2 regions of the Paenibacillus azoreducens genome follow, and region 1 is predicted to be linked to the other one. Evidence: riboswitches for the same ligand, from Rfam matches in the RefSeq annotation. Region 1 holds a riboswitch; the other holds the start of a gene.
The links. Region 1 has a riboswitch for thiamine pyrophosphate ahead of thiD (bifunctional hydroxymethylpyrimidine kinase/phosphomethylpyrimidine kinase). Riboswitches for the same ligand answer to the same signal wherever they lie in the genome.
Positions count from the first base shown of each region.

Region 2: linked by a shared signal. The riboswitch ahead of L6442_RS02455 (ABC transporter substrate-binding protein) and the one ahead of thiD (bifunctional hydroxymethylpyrimidine kinase/phosphomethylpyrimidine kinase) in region 1 are both predicted to bind thiamine pyrophosphate.

Region 1 is NZ_AP025343.1:3,865,143-3,868,559, reverse strand. Features, by position in the region: gene L6442_RS17005 (ArsR/SmtB family transcription factor) at 1-68, opposite strand, end outside; gene L6442_RS17000 (DinB family protein) at 468-974, shown strand; TPP riboswitch at 1,106-1,204, shown strand; TPP riboswitch at 1,294-1,393, shown strand; gene thiD (bifunctional hydroxymethylpyrimidine kinase/phosphomethylpyrimidine kinase) at 1,669-2,490, shown strand; gene L6442_RS16990 (LysE family translocator) at 2,597-3,181, shown strand; gene L6442_RS16985 (AraC family transcriptional regulator) at 3,211-3,417, shown strand, end outside.
Region 2 is NZ_AP025343.1:579,902-583,318, reverse strand. Features, by position in the region: gene L6442_RS02465 (spore germination protein) at 1-432, opposite strand, end outside; gene L6442_RS02460 (GerAB/ArcD/ProY family transporter) at 429-1,520, opposite strand; TPP riboswitch at 1,891-2,002, shown strand; gene L6442_RS02455 (ABC transporter substrate-binding protein) at 2,161-3,198, shown strand; gene L6442_RS02450 (thiamine-binding protein) at 3,261-3,417, shown strand, end outside.

The DNA of each region.
Region 1 (3,417 bases):
GTATACAAGCTCACAATTAACTCATATGCCGGATATTGTTCTATGGATATAGAATAATTATTTGTCATTCGATCACCATCTAACGTTATTTTGTTATGGATTATACAACAAGTTGATTTTGAATGAAAGGCCCTGGCGAGAATTTCTAGTTATTTCTCTGTATGAAGGGATTTGGAGCATGGAAAAAACATTGCTAAAATAACCATCCCAGATTTATCCATTAGAGGATATTTCTCGAAGGTTGCGAATACATAAATTAATAGGTCTTGAATACATAAAAAATTAAATTTGGTGCCACTCGTACGGAGGTTATATGAAATACACGCAAAAAATAAGAAAAACGTCTATCGACGTACTTTCTAGGAAGACAGACCGCATTTAGCGGATGTTTTTCTTGCGATTATAGAATTGTTCAGCGTAGCAAGAAAATTTATAAATTCTAAAATCTTAAAAAAGGGGCGTTTTCCATGGAACTTCAAGAAATCATTCCCGAATTAAAAGAAACAAGAAACGAGTTACTAGGAATACTTAGTGGATTGAGTGAAAACGAATTGAACACGAAGAAAGACTCATCCAGCTGGAGTATAAGTCAGGTATGTCAACATCTGTCTAGAACAGAAGAGTTATATGTTGCGGCAATACGAAGAGGATTAAAGAGCAAAGAAGATTCACTTATAGAAAATAAACCATTAGATTTTCTGCTTGATCGAAGTAAAAAGTTAGAAGCTCCTGACATCGCAAAACCAACGGATGATATTTTGGAATATGAAGAAATCATTGCAAAACTCAATCATTCCAGGCAGAAGTTATTTGACATGTTAAACGCGCTCGAAGATCCATCAGCGTTAAGTCGAAGACATTCAATGCATCCAGTCTTTAAAGAGATGTTATTGATTGAATGGGTTAAATCACTTTACTTGCATGAACAAAGACATATTAAACAAATTCATGAAATTATAGATGGGTTTAAGTAAACATCGGCCTTTCCCAATCTTGAATGATACATCTAATCAATTTAGAGTTTTTGAAACCAAGGATGATGCGGAGAATTGGATTTTGAATCTTCCAGTTTGACTTTTTAAAATACGCGTGTTGTAATATATATAGTCATTTGCGGGGGGACTGTTCGCAGTTGAGAAGGTAAAACCTGACCCTTTGAACCTGTTGGTTAATACCGGCGTAGGGAAGCAAATCATTTACATACGTCTATTATATGTATTTGATTAGAGCGCTTTCAATGAACCTGGGGAAGCGCTCTTTTTTATTTCAATCAGCTAAAACTGAATATGACTATTTGTTTTGCGGGGGGACTGTTCGCAGTTGAGAAGGTTAAAACCTGACCCTTTGAACCTGTTAGTTAATACTGGCGTAGGGAAGCAAATGACACTTGGATCTATGTTGTTTTACCCTTGCCCAAAATTGGACAAGGGCTTTTTTTAAGATTATAGAATTTATAAATTTTCAGCGAAGCTGAACAATTCTATAATCGCAAGAAAAACTATCTCTAAGCGCGGTCTGTCTTCTATGAAAATACGTCGATAGACGTTTTTCTTATTTTATAGAATTTACAAGTTTTTTGGGTCTCCGCTAAGTATTTGGAATAAGTATCGAAGCATAGGCTTCACTTTGCGGGGTTATTTAATTTCAAACGGAAAAGGAGTTTTGGTCATGAAAAAAGTACTCAGTATTGCCGGTTCGGATTGCAGCGGGGGCGCCGGAATTCAAGCCGACTTAAAAACCTTTTCGGCTCATGGCGTTTTTGGAATGAGCGTCATTGTGTCGGTGGTAGCGGAAAATACGAGCAGGGTCATTGACCTTCAGGACATCAGGCCGGATATTATTGAAAAACAAATCGATGCCGTTTTTGAGGATATAGAAGTGGATGCCGTGAAAATAGGCATGCTCCCGCAGCCCGAATGCATGGAAGCTGTAGCAGAAAAGCTAAAACAATATGCTCCCGCCAACATCGTTATTGACCCGGTGATGTATGCGAAAAACGGCTGCCCGCTGATGAACCCGGATGCAATAGACACGCTAATCAAGACGGTCATACCGATAGCCGACCTGCTAACTCCTAATATCCCTGAAGCCGAAAAAATCTCCAGCATGGAAATCCGCAATGTCGAAGATATGAAAAAATCGGCGATGGCGATTCATGAAATGGGCTGTAAAAATGTCCTGGTCAAAGGCGGTCATGCTGCAGGAAGCGCGCTGGATATATTGTTCGACGGGAATGAATTTTATGCGTTTGACGCGCAGCGAATCGAAACAAAAAATACACATGGCACAGGCTGCACTTATTCATCCGCAATTGCATCCAATCTCGCGCTGGAGTTCGGATTGCAGGAAGCGGTGCGACAAGCAAAGGAGTATGTGACGATCGCGATACAGCATTCCTTATCGATTGGAAAAGGGCATGGGCCAACGCATCATTTTTATGAGCTGTACCAAAATGGATTAAAGAAGGAAACCGGGATAACTCGACAATGATTTAAAACTCAAATATTAGCGGTGTAGCATTGCAAATCTGCAATATTGTACTATACGGGTAAGAACGGAAAAGAGTAACATTCATAAGAATACAGGAGGTATTTTTATGAACATTACATCTTTTTTGATCTACTGCTTTATTGTTACATTTACGCCTGGGCCGACGAATATTGCGATCTTGTCCATAGCGCATCATGCCAGGTTCAAAGAGATATTTCGGTACATTTTGGGTGCAAGCGCGGCCTTTGGCATATTGCTGGCTGTTTCCGTTTTACTCAATAGTATGCTGGCATCCATTTTGCCGAAAATATTGGTTTTTATGCAGATTATCGGCTGCCTTTATATGCTGTACCTTGCTTATCAAGTATACAAAATGAACGTATCGGGGGAGACGTCGGGCCAAGCTGCCACCTTTATCTCAGGATTCCTGATGCAATTCGCAAATCCTAAGATTTGGCTGTTTACAATGACAGTCATTCCAAGCTATGTTATGCCTTACTATAAGTCGTCGTTTATTTTGCTGATATTTGTTATCGTGATTACCATCATTGCCTTTTTGGCATTTGGCACATGGGCATTTTTTGGTACGGTGTTTAAAAGATTTTTGAAAAAATATCAAAAGGTTACGAATATGGTCTTAGCCGGACTATTGGTTTATTCAGCAGTCGAGGTATCGGGAATCTTGAAATAATCAGAAGTAGATGGATGAGGTAGATGGATATGGACAAATTTATTTACAAAAAATCGGCAGGAATTACTGCTCTGTCTGCGAGTCTATCTGAATTTCAATATGCAAAACACAGCCATGAGGAATATGCTCTGGGCGTCACTTTACGCGGCGTCCAGCAGTATCATTTGGATGGAAGTTTTCAGTCGTCCTATCAAAACGGGGTGATGCTTTTTCATCCGGAACAAGTCCATGATGGA
Region 2 (3,417 bases), 3.3 Mb from region 1:
GATAAAACCATCCCTTGGCCCCCTCGTGGACACTTCCGTATTCGGCTCCTCCGGCTGGCGTTTGGGCGGATCGGCCACCTTCGCGAAAAAGAGAAGATTCATTGGCGTAAAAGCCAGAAGAAGATCGCCTTCCAGCACGATTTCTTTCATCGCCTCTTCCATCTTGTCCATTGGCAGGGGCTCCATGTGAAACGGAACCTTCTGCTGCAGATTCAGTTCATCCGAGCGAAGGATATCTTCAGGGATATTTTTCAATTCCGGAATAATGTATTGCTCCACCTTCTTCACATCGCATAATCCCTGGCAGTAAACCAGATGCACCTCTGCACCCGACAAAGAGATAACCTGTTGTATGATGTCGGCACTTGAACCAAACATTCTGGCAGCCGCATCCTCATACTGTTTGAATGAATCCCAATGTTTTTGCGTCATGCTGTATTCCCCCTTCGGTGAGCCAGAGCGATCAGCCCGGCGATAATGATGGAAAAACCGAGCACTCCCCATAAAGAATAAGGAAGCACGTAAGAAGACAACAATTTCAAAAAATAATAATCGCTAAAGGGAATGGTTGTGAGGACTACAATGACCGCAAACATACTTCCCAGCATCCAAAATTTCCCCTTCCTGCTCTGAACCTGGAAAACTTCGAGTATCAGGAACATACTCAAGGAAATTCTCAGAAAAGCGCCGCTAAACCATTGATAGACGCTGAAAAAATCCATATGCTCGATGTACCGGCCGATCGTCAACAGCCTCCATTCCTCAAATGCCGGAAACCGGAGCTTTTCCGCCTCATCCGGGCCGAACTCAACAATCGCGCCGATTAACGGGCCTATGGTGAGACCCAGCAAGAGAAGGACCATGATCATAAAGGAAAGATAAGACAAACGCGACTTGATATAGTGCTGAAAAAAGAAGAGGATAAATACTTCGACAAAACCCGCTCCTACATAGACGGCCCCATTCCATACCGGCTGCATTCCATGCTCAAGTATCGGCTTCAGCAAGGTGTAATCCTTGTGAGGCGTGTTGGACAGCATGACAAAGAAACCTAAAACAACGACAACAGGCAATAAAACACCTGCCGTATTGGCTATGGAGTGGATTCCAAAATAGGCATTTAACGCGGAGATCAAGAGAAAAACGAGAACGAGGACCAGTATGGGCGTCTCAGGGGAAAAGGTGAGATGGATCCAATATACGGTATCCCTGGTCGTAAGCAAACATATCGCAAATAGGTAAATGCCCGCAAAGAACGCGAGAATCCAGCTTAGAGCAGGATGGTAAGCTTTCGCCAGATACTGAAACAGATGCTTCTGATTGAGTTTGGTAATTCCGAAATGCAGTACAATAATCCAGACCAGCGAAAGCGCGCATGCCAGCAGGGCCGAAATCCAGGCGTCACGATTGGCGGCGTCCAGCAATATAGGAATAACGATGACATGATTCAGAAGACCCGTACTCAGCATCATGATCATGATCGATTGCAAAAACGAAATATTCGTTCTAATTTTCCTCATCCTCCTGAAATAACCCCACAAAGAGTATCGGAAAGAAGTCCGACGCCTCTCAGAGGCGCTTTTGCGTAGCAAAAGTACTGAGAGTATCGGAAAGAAATCCGACGCCTTCCATTTCCTTAGAATGGCATAAATTACAACATTTATACTTCATCCTGTACGGATAGCTTCGGTCTTTCCCGAAACACTTCATGTTGATGATTTGGAAGCGGGACTTGAACGGGTCAAGAAACTTGGCGCCGAGCTGATCTAACCTGAAATCTCCATCTGCCGAACGGCTACAGATACTTTTTATTTATGGTCCGGAAGCGGGAATGGATTGAATTCTTTCAAAGGTAAGGCTATAATACACTTTGAAAACCCATCAACTTCATAAGAATCACCGGGGTGCTGGAATCGGCCGGCTGAGATTGTATCCCTTCAAGATACTGACCCTTAAACCTGATCTGGGTAATGCCAGCGTAGGAAACAATTTGTCATGGCTACAGCCATGCCCATCTTGCGCCTTAAGCGTCCCGAATGCGGGGCGCTTTTTTGTTGAATGATAGAATTACTGAAGATTTTATCGTTCATTTCTCAGACACGGATCAACGATTCTGCCGCCAAATGAAGGGGAGAAACCTGGTAAGGAGAGAGAAAAGCAATGAAAACAAAGAAAATCGGGCTGCTTCTGCTGACCCTGCTGCTCATTCTGGTAGCAGGCTGCGGCAGCAAGGCCACCGAAAACGGCGCGGGTAAAACCTCTGGTGAAACATCCTCCGCTGTAGGCGAAAATGAACCCGAAAAGCTGAAGGATGTAAAGGTCGTTCTTGATTGGACGCCAAATACGAATCATACGGGGCTATATGTCGCCAAAGAAAAAGGATATTACGCAGAAGAAGGACTGAATGTCGAAATCATGCAGCCTGGTGCCGGCGGGTCGGATGCCATGGTGGCATCGGGCAAGGTTCCGTTCGGCGTCAGCATCCAGGAGAATGTAACCCAGGGGCGGACGCAAGGTGTGCCGCTGGTATCGATTGCGGCGGTTATCCAGCATAACACCTCCGGTTTTGCCGCACCGGTTGACCGTAACATCAAAAAGCCGAAGGATTTTGAAGGCAAAACCTATGGCGGATGGGGATCGCCTGTCGAGCAGGCTGTAATCAGTTCGATCATGGAAAACGACAAGGCGGATGCAAACAAGGTCAAATTCGTCAATATGGGCGAAGCCGATTACTTTACGGCGGTAAAACGCGACATCGATTTCGCTTGGATCTTTTACGCTTGGACCGGGATTGAAGCAGAGCTTCGCAACGAGCCGCTTGATATGATGTATGTCAAAGACTTCTCGGATAAGCTGGATTACTATACGCCGGTCATCGTGACAAATGAGAAGCAGATTCAGGAGGACCCTGAGCTGGTCAAAGCCTTTATGCGCGCCACTTCCAAAGGTTACGAATATGCGATCAAAAATCCGGAGGATGCGGCTAATATTTTGCTCAAAGCCGTACCTGAACTCGACAAAGATCTCGTTATCGCCAGCCAAAAATGGCTTAGCCCGAAATACCAGGACGACGCAGCGCGTTGGGGCGAACAGAAAGAGCAGGTTTGGAAAGGATATTCCGATTGGATGTACGAGCATAAGCTGCTCGATAAACCGCTTGATGTCGATAAGGCTTTTACCAATGACTTTTTGCCGTAAAGCGCTCGCTATCCCAAACGTTTCAGCAGCAATCATACTATAAGAAAAGGAAGTGATCAGGTATGGCACATACCCTGCTTAGCATTCAGGTAATTCCCAAAACTCCAAACAACGAGGATTCCATTCCTTATGTGGACCGTGCGATCGAGGTCATTCAGCAATCCGGCGTAAAATATGAGGTACATCCGCTTGAAACGACAATGGAAGGTGAACTGGAGG